DNA from 3 places in the Acidovorax sp. ST3 genome. Region 3 is predicted to be linked to each of the others. Evidence: predicted binding sites of a transcription regulator. Region 3 holds the regulator's gene; each other region holds the start of a gene.
The links. The regulator FNR, encoded in region 3, switches genes on or off when oxygen is low (the NO sensors DNR and NnrR bind a similar motif). The targets are predictions, from matches to a motif close to TTGATNNNNATCAA.

Region 1 (4,719 bases), on a different contig from region 3:
TCGGGGGTGTTTTGGGCCAGCTCGACGATGTTGCGCTGGGGCTCGTCGTCTCCGCCCCCACAGGCTTGCAGCAGGGTGGTGCTGGCGCCCAGGGCGGCGGCCATCAGGACGGTGCGGCGATTGAATACGGTGTTCATGGCGGCTTCTCCTCGTGAATGGATGGTGGGTGAAAAGAGCGGTGGTGCCGGTGGCTTACTTGGGCATCAGCACCGTGTCGATCGCATGGATCACGCCGTTGCTGGCGGCCACGTCGGTGGCAATGACCTTGGATTGGTCGACCATCACACCCATGCTCGTGCTCACGGTGAGTTCCTGGCCTTGCACGGTCTTGACCTTGCCCGCCTTCACATCCTTGGCCATGACCTTGCCGGGCACCACGTGGTAGGTCAGCACCTTGGTCAGTGCGGCCTTGTCGGCCAGCAGGCCGTCCAGCGTGGCCTTGGGGATCTTGGCGAAGGCTTCGTCCGTGGGGGCAAACACCGTGAACGGGCCGGGGCCCTTGAGGGTGTCCACCAGACCGGCGGCCTGCACTGCGGCCACCAGGGTCTTGAAGTTGCCCGCTTTCACAGCGGTATCGACGATGTCTTGCGCCATGGCGCTGAAGGTGGCGCCAGCGGTCAGAGCGAGTGCAATCAGGGTCTTCTTCATGGGTCGTTCCTCTCGGTTTCGATGGAATTGACACGCCAAGATGGGCGTGGCGCGAATGTATAACCATTTGGTACGAAAGTAAACTAATTGGTTATTCAATAACCATTCAGTCGTAACGAGATGAAAAAAAGCCCTGCAAGGCAGGGCTTTTGGATGGTGTTGCGCGATTGCGCAGCGGAGCTGGACGTTCAGCGAACGATCAGTAGCGGCACCTTGCTGTGCGCCAGCACCTGGGTGGTCACCGAGCCCATCACCAGCGTGGCGATGGCGCCATGGCCGTGCGAACCCATGACCAGCAGGTCGAACTTGCCGGTGTCTGCCACCTTGGCAATGGTCTCGCCCACCGCGCCGACCTTGACGCTGCGCTTGGCATCCACGCCGTGGCGGCCCAGGAACTTGCACACCGGTGCGAGGATTTTTTCGGCTTCTTCCGCGTGGTAGTTGTCCACCACTTCCTTGCCCAGCGCGGCGCGCGCGCGGGGAGGCAGCGGGGCCTGCACCGTCAACACGGTGTAGGTGTGGGTGCCGCCCAGCAGTTCTTCGTGGGTGGCCAGGTAGGCCAGCATTTTCTTGGTGTAGGCGCTGCCATCGACAGCAAGCAGGATGTTCATGGTGTTCTCCGAAAAGGGATGGGGCAGACTACTCTGCGCGGGTGCCTGTTGTCTTGACCTGGGTCATGTTGTTCTGTTCGGCGCGTGGCGGATTCGTACGAACCGCATGCTGATCATACGGTGACCACGCAGCGCGGCTGAAACGCTGCCTGCTCGCCCTTGCGTGCGTAACCCAGCGGGTTGGCCACCACCCGGCACTGCCAGGGCGATCCGTCGCTGCGTTGGCCCTGCGCGGTGTAGTCGCTGGGCGCATGCAGGTGGCCATGCAGCCACAGCGGGGTGTGCAGCAGCAGGTCATCCAGCGCGTTGCAAAACCCTGCTGTGCCAGGCACCAGGCCGTAGCGCGGGTCGGCGCTGCGGAGGCTGGGGGCAAAGTGGGTGACGACCACGGTGGGGCCGTCAAAAGGCTGCTGCAGCACATCGCGCAGCCACTGCTGGCAGACCAGCGCCTGCTCGCGCATGGGCTCGGCCAGAAACGGCTCTGTGTGGCGCGTGCCCCCGGTCTTGCGCAGGTAGAAGTTGGCCGCGCGAAAGGCCTTGTCCCGCAGCTTGAGCCGGCGCGTGAGGTCGGTCGTGCCCTCATGGTCGGCCAGTGCGTCGAAATCGCTCCACAGCGTCGTGCCGACAAAACGCACGCCTTGCAGCACCAGGGTTTCACGTTCGAGCCACGCTATGCCCAGGCGGTCACAGGTCCGGCGCAGCCGCAGGTGCGCGGCATCGAAATCCTGGGCGTCGTACTCGTGGTTGCCGGGCACAAACAGCACGGGGGTCGGCCAGCCCCCATGCTGGGGCAGCGGAGAAAACCGGGCCAGGCCGAAGTCGTCGTCGTCCAGTTGAGAGCCCTGCTGGTAGGAGCCCACGTCCCCCGCCAGCACCAGCACATCGGCGCCAGGGGCGGGCTCAGGCACAAAGTGGGGGTGTGCCTCCAGATGGAGGTCGGACAAAAGCTGGATATTCATCAGCCGTGCAGTCTAAGGCGTGCCGTGCAGGCCCTGCTCCGGAAAGGTGCGCCGTGCTGACCGTGCAAGTGCCTGCAGCAGCCAGGTCATCGCAGCCTGCTGGGGGCCGCGCCGGCGCCACAGGGCATCCACGTGCACGGCGGGCACGTCCAGGGGCAAAGCCCGTTGCACCAAGGCGTCGGCGATGCCGGTCACTGGCACAAAGTGGCGCGGCAGCACGGTCAGCAGGTCCGAGCCCGACACCACCCGACCGGCGGTGAAGAATTGGTTGACCGTGATCACCACCTTGCGCTCGCGGCCCAGCGACGCCAGGGCTTCGTCGATGAAACCAAAGGGCCGGCCCGAAAAACTCACCAGCATGTGCCGCGCTGCGCAGTAGGTGTCCAGTGTCAGGGGCGCGTCGGCCAGAGGGTGGCCCTGGCGCATCACGCACACGTATTCGCCGTCGTACAGCCGGCGGCTTTCAAAGGCGACCACGCCGCCGGACTGTGCCCGCGCCGTGAGGTCGGCCAGTGCCGCTGGAAAGTAACCCACAGCCATGTCGGCCGCCTCTTCTTCGAGCAGACGCCGGGGGTCGCGCGTGGTCAGCGGCAGCACGCGGATGGAGATGCCAGGGGCTTCGCGCTCGATGATCTCCACCAGGGCGGGCACCAACGTCGCCGCCGTGGCATCGGCCATGGCCAGCACAAAGGTGGACTCCGCCGTCGCCGGGTCAAAGTGACCGGGCGCCAGGGACTCCTGCAAATGGGCCAGAGCCTCGCGCACCGGCGGCCACAGGGCCAGTGCGCGTGGCGTGGGCTCCACCCCCTGGCCGCTGCGCACCACCAGTTCATCGCCCATCACGTCCCGCAGGCGCCGCATGGCGTTGCTGACGGCCGGCTGGGTGATGGAGAGCTTGTGCGCGGCCCGGGTGAGGCTGCGCTCCGCCATCACCTCGTCAAAGACGCGCAGCAGGTTCAGGTCCAGGGAGCGGAAGTTCAAAGGGGTCATGGTCGCCCCACAGCATATTCATCACCGATATGAATATCAATGATTCAAAATATAAACTTGAACATGCAAAGGGTAAACCCTAATATCACCCCATCGCCCGGCAATCTCGCCACAAGCGTTAGAAAAGGGAAACCGAAATGACCGCCTTTGCACACGTTGAGTACCCCACCGAACACCCCGGCGTTGTCCGCGCCGAAAACGCAGCCGCCGCCCTGAAGAGCGCTGCCGCCCATTTTGACGGCGCGCGTGGCGCTGCCTCCTTGCTGCTGGCCGCCGTGGTCTCCGCGCTGCTGGTGGTTGCCAACCAAGTCATCGACACTTGGACCGAAGGCCACCTGCTGGCCGCCTGGATGGTGCTGTGGCTCGTGGCCTTCGCTGCGCTGGCCCTGCTGACCAGCCCCGCCCGTCGCGCTGGTGTGGCGCTGCGCGGTTCCGCGCTGGCGTGGGCTGAAAACCGGCGCCGCGCCGCTGAAGACCAGCGTACCTGGCAAGTCGCCCTGAAGGACCCCCGCATCATGGCCGAGTTGAACCACGCGATGGGCATTCCCACCGTGGACAGCATTCGCAAGTACTACTGAGGGTTTGGCGCGGCGTACGCTGCGCAACCCAGCCCATTCAAAGCCGTGGCGGACGCCACGGCTTTTTTTATGCCTCCGTTCGCCGTGCCCCTTCCTGATGCTCCAGGCCGCTGTTGTCGCTGCAGCGCGGAGACGAAAAAAAACCGCCCCGCGAAGGCGGGACGGCTTTGAGTGGGGGAGATTCCGGGAGCGGACCGGCGTATCAGGCCGCCAGGCGCTTTTCCAGTTGCGCCTTGGTATCGAGCAGCGCCTGGGGCAGGTGGTAGGCCAGCTGCTCAAAGTGGGCGGTGTGCAGCTTGAACTCTTCCGTCCATGCGGCCTTGTCGATGCTGGTCACGGCGTCGAACTTCTGGGCATTGAAATCCAAACCGGTCCAGTTGATCTCGGCGTACTGCGGGGCCACGCCAAACATGGTTTCCTGGCCTTGGGCCTGGCCTTCGATGCGGTCGATCATCCACTTGAGCACGCGCATGTTGTCGCCATAACCGGGCCAGACGAACTTACCGGCTTCGTCCTTGCGGAACCAGTTCACGCAGAACACCTTGGGCAGCGCCTTGCCGGTGGCGGCAATTTGGCCTTCCATGTTCAGCCAGTGCTGGAAGTAGTCGCTCATGTTGTAGCCGCAGAACGGCAGCATAGCGAAGGGGTCGCGGCGCACCACGCCCTGGGCGCCAAAGGCGGCGGCGGTAGTTTCGGAGCCCATGGTCGCAGCCATGTACACGCCTTCGGTCCAGGTGCGGGCTTCGGTCACCAGCGGCACGGTGGTGGAGCGGCGGCCGCCGAAAATGAAGGCGTCAATGGCTACGCCATTGGCATCGTCCCACTGGGGGTCGAGCGCTGGGTTGTTGGTGGCAGCCACGGTGAAGCGCGAGTTCGGATGGGCAGCCTTGGCGCCGGTTTCCTTGGCGATCTGGGGCGTCCAGTCCTTGCCTT
Region 2 (4,719 bases), on a different contig from region 3:
GGTGGCCCTGGAGCGCGACCGCGCCCGGGCCGAGCGCGAGCGCCAGAAGCGTGCGTTCACCACGGCCAGCAGCGATGCCAGCGACAACTCGTTCACCGGCGATCTGCTGGCGGCCGGGGTGGCGCTGGTGTGGGCGCTGATGAAGGACTGAGAACGTGAACACGTGCTGAGGGGCCCGCCAGCGTATTGACATACCGCAGTACGCGCTGCGGTCATTCACGACAGACTGGGGCCGACCCTTCAGAATGGTCGCAGGCCCTTGCCCTGACCTTGGGCCCCCGCATCCCACCCAACCGTGGCGCCCGCTGCCACCGGAGGAGCGCCCCGTGCCGCAGTCCCTTGCCCGACGCCGTGTTGTCCGACCGCCGCGCAGCGCTGCGCCATCAGAGGGCGCGACCCGTTGTACTGTCAGCCTGCCGTTGCAGCGCGCGCAGCTGCCCCCCGTCCCCAGCACCCTGCTTATCCCGTTGGCGGCGCGTGCCCATGGGGGCCGCTATTTTCCCTGGCTGGACTGCCATGATGCCGTGGCCCCGGCGCTGCTGGCGCAGATGGATGCCGATGTGAGCGGTACCCTGGACGACCTGCACACGGTGCTGCACGTGCTGTGGCGCACCCGGGCCATTCAGGAGGCGGGGCGCGCCTTTTTTGCCACGCACACGCAGACCCTGGGCGTCAACCTGGGGTGTGGGCTGACCCACTATTTCCAGTGGCTGGACGGGGGGGCCAACCAGTGGCTCGATGCCGACCTGCCCGAGGTGATGGCGCTGCGCCGGCCGCTCTTACCGCCGCCGTGCCCGCGCATGCGCCACGCCGATCTGGACCTGTCACACCCCGGCTGGTGGCAGCGGCTGGGGCTGCACACGCAGCGCAGCGCCACGCCGGTGCTGCTGGTGTGCGAAGGTGTGCTGATGTACCTGCCGCCCGCGCAGGTGCACGCCGTACTGGCCGAGTTTGCGCAGCACGCGCCGCCGGGCTCGCGCATGGTGCTGGACGTGATGACGCGCCGGGCCGTGGGCTGCGCGGCCCGCCACGCTAGCGTGCGGGCCACGGGTGCGGAGTTTCGCTGGGGCGTGGGCCGCATGGCGGAGCTGGAGGCCGTGCACCCGCGCCTGCAGTTGCTGCGCGAGCAAAGCGTGGCGGAGGGCTATGGCTGGCCGGGCATTGCCATGGACTTGCTGTTGCGCCCGTGGCTGGGTGCACCGCTGTATGGCCTGGCGACGCTCGGAATCAGGGAATGAAGTCCCACTGAGTCGTCTTTGGCGAATTGGCCGCAGTGTGCTCCACCCGTTACCCGCACTGCGTCAGTTGAAGGGTAGGGCGCGGCTACGGCCTCAGCGCCAGTGCGCGCATCCATTGGGGTGGCTGGCCCGTCAGCTGCCCCACGATGGCCGCCTGCAGTGGCGGCAGGCGCCGCGCCCCCTGCAGCACCAGCTGGCGCAGCAGGCGCGGCACCGGGCGGGCGTCGGTGTACAGACGCACGATGGCGTTGGTGCCCTGGTAGATAGGCCAGGCGTGGCGGTGGTGGCCCTGGGCGTAAGGGGTCAGTGCGTCGGCGCTGCCCATGTCCTGCCCGCGCTGGCGCGCACTCACCAGCGCGGCCGTGAGCCGTTCCACCCCCGCCAGGCCCAGGTTGTAGCCATGGGCTGTGACCGGGTGCATGCCCACGGCGGCGTCGCCCAGCAGTGCGCAGCGGTGGCCTGCAAAACGTTGCGCATACACAGCCACTAGTGGGTAGGCATGGCGTTCGCCCACCAGCGCCATCGCCCCCAGCCGGTCGTTGAACTGGGCCTGGACCTGAGCGGCAAAGGCTTCGGGGCTCTGGGCCATCAGCGCCGCCGCGTCGGCCGCGCCCGCCGTCACCACGACCGAGCACAGCGCGCGCCCCTCTTGCGGGTCATCGGGCAGGGGCAGCACGGCCAGCGTGCAGTCGTAGCCAAAACACTCGTGCGCCACGTTGCCGTGGGGCAGTGCGTGGCGCATGCGGCAGACGATGACGGTGCGGCCAAAGTCACTCATCTGCGCGCCGATGCCCAACTGCCGGCGCGTGGCCGAAAAGCGGCTGTCGGCGGCCACCAGCAGCGGGGCCGTCAGGCGCTGGGCTGGCGCCCCAGCGGTACCGGCCGGCACATAGTCCAGCTCTGCATGCCCGGCCAGCGTGGCTGCGCGCGTGACCTGGGCCTGGGTGACGATTTGAACCCCCGGCGTGCGCGTCGCCACGGCGTAGGCGGTGCGGCGCAGCGCATGGTTGGGCACGATGAAGCCCAGCGCGCCGGGCGCTGCACCCTCCGGGGTCTGCGGGGTGCTCAGTTGCAGCGCGCTGTGCTGGCCCAGCGGGCCGTCGTGTACCTGGGCTTCGCAGATAGTGCCCACCTCATGCGCGGCCAGCAGGCCCCAGCTGCCCAGGCGCTGCAATGTGTCGCCACTGGGGTGGGTCAGCGCGATCTCGCGGCCGTCCGGCGCGGGCGCGGCCAGCGCGCTGTCGCTCTGCTGCTCGACCACGGTGGCGGTGAACCCGGCTTGCGCCAGGGAGGTTGCCAGCGACAGGCCCGCCGGGCCTGCGCCGACGATGAGGACGTCGCTGTGGTGGGTGGTCATGGCGGGAGGAATGCAGGGTGACAAGGTGCCCGCCCCGGGACGGGGGGCCGCGCGCCATTGTGGGCGGGCGGGGTGGGGCACGCTTTGCCCTGCGTCAAGCCATGGCGTGGTGGTGCTATATAAACAATAGCTACTCAGGCATGTGGTTCTAGCGCCTGGGGGCTAAAACAATCGAAACTCAGTCTCTGGCTGCCTTGCGCGGGGTTTTGCTGGACTTCTTTTTGGCCGGGCCTGCCTTCTTGCCGCGCAGGTGCAGCACCCAGGTGACCAGCAGCCACAGGTAGCCCGCCGGGATGCTGTACGCCGCAAAAGCCGCCAGCGACAGTGGAGATGCGGTGATGGAGCGCGGGTTGGCAATGGTCTCCAGCAACTGGCGCGTGCCGGTGCCCAGCGTGGGCGTGGCGTGCTGGCTGCCCGAGCGGGCCATGAGGGCGCCCATGAAGGTGAAGAACTCCATCAGCAGCGCGCCGATCAGAAAGCAGGCCAGCAGGGCCATCAGCTGTGCAAACGCCCGCCGGTTGCCCTTGGCCAGGAACACGATGGCCGACACCAGCCACAGCGCGGGCAACAACAGGACCAGGGCGGGCCAGGCGGACAGGAGAGTGGACATGGGAGACACGGCAGGTAGCAACAGGCAGCAGGGGCCGCTGGTGCGGACACCAGCGATTCATCGGCAGGGCGCCTCCAGGAAGGCGCTCGAGTGCGGATGATAGAGGCTGCCTGTCACCGGCTGATTCCGGCGGGTCGCGCGACCCGTCTGCCACCACCGGCCGACGCTTACGCCGCCACAAAGTCGGCCACGGCCTGCAGCACCTCCGCCTGCTGCAGGATCTTGCGGTGCCCCAGCCCCTCAGTGGCCAGCAGCGCGGCACCCGGAATGTGGTCGCGGTAGGCCTCGCCGTCGGCAAAGCGGTTGATGCGGTCGCCCCGGTCGTGCACCACCAGCGTGGGCAGTGCAATGCGCGGGCCCACGGCCGGGGGCTCGAACTGGCGCATCAGGATGCCCTCGCGCGCCTCGATGCGCCGTTGCATGGCGGCGCGGGTGCGTTCGGACAGGCCAAACACCTGCGCGAACAGGCGCGTGTATTCGTGCGGCGAGGTGGGCGGCGCCAGCAGCACCAGCCGCCCGGTGGCCAGGCCCCGGCTGGCCGCATGGGCCGCTGCGTTGGCCGCCAGCGAATGGGCCACCACGGCGTGGGGCGCCGAGTCCTGCGCGTGCAGGCGGGCGGTGGCGTATTCGATGGCACGGGCGAACTGCGGCAGGTTGCTCACGCGGCCCCGGCTGCCGCCGTGTGCGGGCAGGTCCACCAGTACCGGGCGCAGGCCGCGCGCGGCCAGGGCGTCGGCCAGCGGCAGCATCTGGCGCGCATGCCCGCCCCAGCCGTGCAGCAGCAGCACCGTGGGGCCGTGCGGCTGGGCCTGGGGCAGGTACAGCGTGATCTCGGCGTCTTCAAACGCCAGGCGCTCCGTGCGCCAGTGGCCCGGTGGCACGGCGCTGCGGCCCGGTTTGCGCAGAGGCAGGGGCGTGCCAAACAAGCGGTAGGCCGCGCGCACGGCCAAGGTGGGCCACAGGCGTTCGGCCGTGCCCAGCGCCACACGCAGCAGGCGCATGCCGGGGTGCTCGCCGTAGAAGCTGGACGTGGCCTGCAGCGCGGCGGATGGGGAGGTGTTCATGGTGGGGCTCCAGGAGGGAGATGGGGGTAGATGGGGGAGGTGGACCGGGCGGACGGTCAGTAAAAGATCCAGTCCCGGTTGCTGCGCGGGAGGCTGGTGAGGGTGCTGCGCAGCGACCGGATGGCGCCCACTGCGGCCGCGATGGCGGCGATGCCCAGGATGATCAACATGGTGGTTCCTTTCTTCGCACGGTTGTGCGAAATTGGGACATAAAAAACAAGAGCACTCCCTGGCACACCACCGCGTATCAAGCGGGGGAGGGGAGGTAACTCTTGACGAGGCGCGCCCAGGACGCCTCGGTGCGTGCCACTGCCTGCGGATCGCGCAGGAAGCGAACGTCGTGCAACAAGCCCATGATCAGGCCATAGATCTCGCCCACCAGCTGGTCGGGGGATGTGTCGGCCGCCAGGTGCCCGGCCTCGATGGACTGGATCACGGTGCGGCGCAATG
Region 3 (4,719 bases):
GGGCAACCAGGCACTGGGCGCGCCCAACCTGACCGATGACATCTGGCTGCATGGCTGGGGCGAGGCCGCCATCACCGCCATGATCAACAACGGCAAGGTCAACCAGATGCCTGCACAGGCCGAAAAGTTGACCGAGGCGCAGATCGGCGTACTCTCTGCCTATGTGTGGGGCCTGTCGAACAAGCAGGTGGCTGCACGCTGACCTGACTGCCGGGCGGTGCGTGAGACGCACCGCCCGGGTTTCCGTTTGAAGGCACCCCTTTTGCGCCTTAATTCCGTTCACAAAGCGACACCATGAGCACACCCAGCGAGCCGGCTCGCAAGGTCATCCCGATTACGCCAGTCGCGGCAGATGCGTCTTCTGCGGGCGAGATCATCTCGCTGTACGAAGCGCAAAAGAAGATCTACCCGCGTTCCATCAGCGGCCTGTTTGCGCGCTGGCGCTGGGGCATGGTGTTTCTCACGCAGCTGGTGTTTTACGGGTTGCCGTGGTTTGAGTGGGGCCAGCGCCAGATGGTGCTGTTTGACCTGGGGGCTCGCAGGTTCTACATCTTTGGTCTGGTGCTGTATCCACAGGATTTCATCTACCTCACTGGCCTTCTGATCATTTCGGCGTTGTCGCTGTTCCTGTTCACCGCAGTGGCCGGGCGTCTGTGGTGTGGCTTTGCGTGCCCGCAGACGGTGTACACAGAAATGTTCATGTGGATCGAGCACAAGATCGAAGGCGATCGCAGTGCCCGGCTCCGCCTGGACAACGGCCCCTGGACGTTCGAGAAGATCCGCAAGAAGTTTTTCAAGCAAGTGGTGTGGATCGCGGTGGCCCTGTGGACCGGGTTTACTTTTGTGGGGTACTTCGTCCCCATTCGAGAGCTGGGCAGCGAGCTGCTGGCGTTCCAGGGCAGCTGGCAGATTTTCTGGGTGCTGTTCTACGGTTTTGCCACCTATGGCAATGCGGGCTTCATGCGCGAGCAGGTCTGCAAGTACATGTGCCCTTATGCGCGCTTTCAGAGCGCGATGTTTGATAAAGACACGCTGATCGTTACCTACGACCCTGAACGTGGCGAGCAGCGTGGTCCGCGCAAGAAGAGCATCGACTACAAAGCCCAGGGGCTGGGCGATTGCATTGACTGCTCGCTCTGTGTGCAAGTCTGTCCGGTAGGCATCGACATCCGCAAGGGCTTGCAGTACGAATGCATCGGCTGTGGCCTGTGCGTGGACGCCTGCAACACCGTGATGGACAAGATGCAGTACCCGCGTGGGCTCATCCGCTATTCGACCCAGAACGGCGTGGCCAAGCACTGGACGCAGTCGCAGATGTTGCGCCGCGTGCTGCGTCCCCGCGTGCTGATTTACAGCGCCGTGCTGGTCACCCTCTGCGTGGCCATGTTGGCCAGCCTGGTGGTGCGCACGCCGCTAAAGGTGGATGTGGTGCGGGACCGCGCTGCGCTCTCGCGCATCGTGGCAGGTGGCAAGCTGGAGAACATTTACCGGCTGCAGATCATGAATGCCACCGAGGGCGAGCAGCGTTATCGCATCAGCGCGCGGGGCCTGGATAGGCTCGAAGTGGCTTCCGAGGCTGAAGTGGACATTGGCGCGGCAGAGTCTCGCTGGGTGGCCGTGCGGTTGCAGATTCCTTATGGTTCCGCCACGCCCGGGTCACATGCCGTTCAGTTTGATGTGCAGGCCGTAGGAGCAGCGGCTCATGTGACGGAAAAATCCGTGTTCCTTGTACCGCGTTGAGCGGTATTCCGGTGGGGCCCTTCGGGGCCGCACTTTGACCGATATTGTTGAGGAGTAAAGCACCATGTCTTCAAACCCTGCCATTGCAACCCCGGCGGCAACCGTACCCTGGTGGAAGTTTGGCCATGTGTGGCTGGTGATTGCCGGGCCTCTGATCGTGATCGTGGCGGGCTTTGTGACGCTGTGGCTGGCGATTTCGCGGCCCGACCCCGTGGTGGCGGAGGACTACTACCGCCAGGGCATCGAAATCAACAAGACACTGGTGGCGCCGGAAAAGAGTCTGGCGCCGGCCCTCAAGGCCCGCAACCACGCGGCCACCCCCGTGCAGGACCAACCACGCTGAAAACCCCAGGGTCGCGCACCCGGGCGACCCCGGCAGCACCAGGAGACAGAACCGATATGTGGACGCAACGCCTGATGTGGATTGCATGGCCCGCCTTTTTGATGGCGGGTGTGCTGGAGATGCTGGTTTTTGCCATGGTGGACCCCCAGGACCTGCATTGGTTCGGGCAGCCTCTGGCGCTGTCGCGGCAGGGGGTGTACACCCTCGCATTTTTTGTGTTCTGGGCCATCACCATGGCCACCAGCGCGTTGACCACGCTGCTGTCCATGTCACCGTTTGAGGTCAACCGCTGTCCCGTGCCCGACGGGGAGCGGCCTGACGATTGCCGCAAGACATCATCTTGCTCCTGAGTCTTTTCGCCAGTTGATGCAGGCATGCGGTGCATGCCGTTTTAGAAGAGACAGGCGGATTTTGTATGGGCCCAACCCTCAGCCTAGGAGGGACCGTAATCAGTGGCAGGTCTGCTGGCTGTTCACAATGCGTCGCAGGGCATCGGTGTCAAGGATGCGCACATGGCGCTGTTTGACCTCCACGATGCCTTCTTCCACAAATTTAGAGAAGGTGCGGCTCACTGTTTCAAGTTTGAGGCCCAGGTAGCTGCCGATCTCTTCGCGCGTCATGCGCAGCACCAGTTCTGATTGCGAGAAGCCCCGTGCATGCAGGCGCTGCACCAGGTTGAGCAAGAAGGCCGCCAGCCGCTCCTCGGCACGCATGCTGCCCAGCAGCAGCATCACACCATGTTCGCGCACGATCTCGCGGCTCATGATCTTGTGCACGTGGTGCTGCAGGGCCGTGACTTCGCGGGAAAGTTCTTCGATGCGGTCGAAAGGCATGACGCAGACCTCGGCATCCTCAAGGGCCACCGCGTCACAGGTATGGTGGTCGTTCACGATGCCGTCCAGCCCGATGATCTCCCCCGCCATCTGAAAACCTGTGACTTGGTCGCGACCGTCTTCGGTGGCCACGCAGGTCTTGAAAAAACCGGTGCGGATGGCATACAGGGACGTGAAGGACTCGCCATTGCGAAACAGCGTGCCGCCGCGCTTGACCTTGCGGCGGACAGCAACGACCTCGTCAATGCGCTGCAGTTGCTCTTCGTTCAAGCCCACGGGCATGCACAGCTCGCGGAGGTTGCAGTTGGAGCAGGCGACTTTGATGGTGAGCGGGTTCATAGACACATGGGCTTGGGTTAGCGGTCAAGCATATCGCGCTTGCCGTACACGAACCTGAATACAGGGCGCGGGCAAGCGGCTGACCTTCATCAAATTGTCGCCGTATCGCTTGCGGGTTCACTTGATGCAGGTCAAGGACATGTCCCAGAGCCTACGGCACAGTCAAGGTGTACGCAAGGAAATTTCCCCATGACTGCTGTTTCGCCAGACCTTCTGCGCCGCTTTGACGTGCCAGGGCCCCGCTATACATCCTATCCAACGGCCGACCGTTTCGTGGAGGCGTTTGGTCAGGAAGACTACGTGCTGGCGCTGCAACAGCGCCGCTCGGGCACGCTGGCCAAGGCCATGCCGCTGTCCCTGTACGTGCACATCCCGTTTTGCGAATCCCTGTGCTACTACTGCGCCTGCAACAAGATCATCACCAAGCACCATGACCGCGCCGAGGTCTACTTGCGCTACCTGAGCCGCGAGATCGACCTGCACACCGCGCACTGTGGCGTGGGACAGGTGGTGAGTCAACTGCACCTGGGTGGAGGCACGCCCACCTTCCTCTCCGATGCGGGCCTGCGAGAGCTGATGGCCATGCTCAAGCGCAGCTTCACGCTGGCGCCTGGGGGGGAATACTCCATCGAGGTGGACCCTCGCACCGTCAATGCAGAGCGTCTTGCACTGTTGGCTGAGCTGGGTTTTAACCGGCTGAGTTTTGGCGTGCAGGACTTTGATGCCGAAGTGCAGAAGGCTGTGCACCGCATCCAGCCCGCCGAACAGGTGTTTGCGCTGGTGGAGTCTGCGCGTTCGTTGGGCTTTGACTCGGTGAATGTGGATTTGATCTACGGCCTGCCGCGCCAGACGCCCGAGTCTTTTGACCGCACGCTGGCCCAGGTGGCGCAACTGCGGCCTGACCGCATCGCGCTGTATGCTTACGCGCACCTGCCAGAGCGTTTCAAGCCACAGCGCCGCATCATCTCTGCGGAGTTGCCCACGGGCGCGAGCAAGCTCTCCATGTTGTCGCGCTCGCTCGATGCCTTCATGGATGCTGGATACGCGTACGTGGGCATGGACCACTTTGCGCTGCCCACCGACGCCCTTGCCGTGGCCAAGCGCCAGGGGCGCCTGCACCGCAACTTCCAGGGCTACAGCACGCAGCCGGACTGCGATTTGATCGGTCTGGGCGTATCGGCCATTGGCCGTGTGGGGGCAACCTACAGCCAGAACTCCAAGACGCTGGATGAGTACTACGACTTTCTGGACCAGGGGCGGTTGCCCGTGGTGCGCGGGTTGGCGCTCACGCGCGACGACCTGGTACGCCGTGCGGCCATCATGGCCCTGATGTGCCAAGGGGAACTGTTGTTCGAGCCGATGGAGCAGGCGTGGCTGATCGACTTCCGTCAGTATTTCGCGGCGGAGTTGGCCCAATTGGAGGGCATGCAGGGGCAAGGGCTGGTGCGCGTTGGGCCTGAGGGC

Region 1: a site for FNR is predicted at 1,313-1,326, ahead of DNK89_RS13625 (universal stress protein). Genes of this name have one in related genera too.
Region 2: a site for FNR is predicted at 2,680-2,693, ahead of ubiM (5-demethoxyubiquinol-8 5-hydroxylase UbiM). Genes of this name have one in related genera too.

Annotation. Positions count from the first base shown of each region.
Region 1 covers NZ_QKVP01000004.1:204,292-209,010, reverse strand. Annotated here, with positions in the region: gene DNK89_RS13635 (fasciclin domain-containing protein) at 1-137, opposite strand, end outside; gene DNK89_RS13630 (fasciclin domain-containing protein) at 193-648, opposite strand; gene DNK89_RS13625 (universal stress protein) at 837-1,259, opposite strand; gene DNK89_RS13620 (metallophosphoesterase) at 1,373-2,218, opposite strand; gene DNK89_RS13615 (LysR family transcriptional regulator) at 2,231-3,208, opposite strand; gene DNK89_RS13610 (hypothetical protein) at 3,346-3,786, shown strand; gene DNK89_RS13605 (phosphoenolpyruvate carboxykinase (GTP)) at 3,989-4,719, opposite strand, start outside.
Region 2 covers NZ_QKVP01000004.1:231,801-236,519, reverse strand. Annotated here, with positions in the region: gene DNK89_RS13765 (zf-TFIIB domain-containing protein) at 1-151, shown strand, start outside; gene DNK89_RS13760 (class I SAM-dependent methyltransferase) at 327-1,238, shown strand; gene ubiM (5-demethoxyubiquinol-8 5-hydroxylase UbiM) at 1,324-2,595, opposite strand; gene DNK89_RS13750 (hypothetical protein) at 2,774-3,205, opposite strand; gene DNK89_RS13745 (alpha/beta fold hydrolase) at 3,373-4,269, opposite strand; gene DNK89_RS13740 (TetR/AcrR family transcriptional regulator) at 4,517-4,719, opposite strand, start outside.
Region 3 covers NZ_QKVP01000005.1:263,083-267,801, forward strand. Annotated here, with positions in the region: gene ccoP (cytochrome-c oxidase, cbb3-type subunit III) at 1-202, shown strand, start outside; gene ccoG (cytochrome c oxidase accessory protein CcoG) at 295-1,740, shown strand; gene DNK89_RS17380 (FixH family protein) at 1,805-2,083, shown strand; gene DNK89_RS17385 (hypothetical protein) at 2,140-2,433, shown strand; gene fnr (fumarate/nitrate reduction transcriptional regulator Fnr) at 2,533-3,255, opposite strand; gene hemN (oxygen-independent coproporphyrinogen III oxidase) at 3,445-4,719, shown strand, end outside.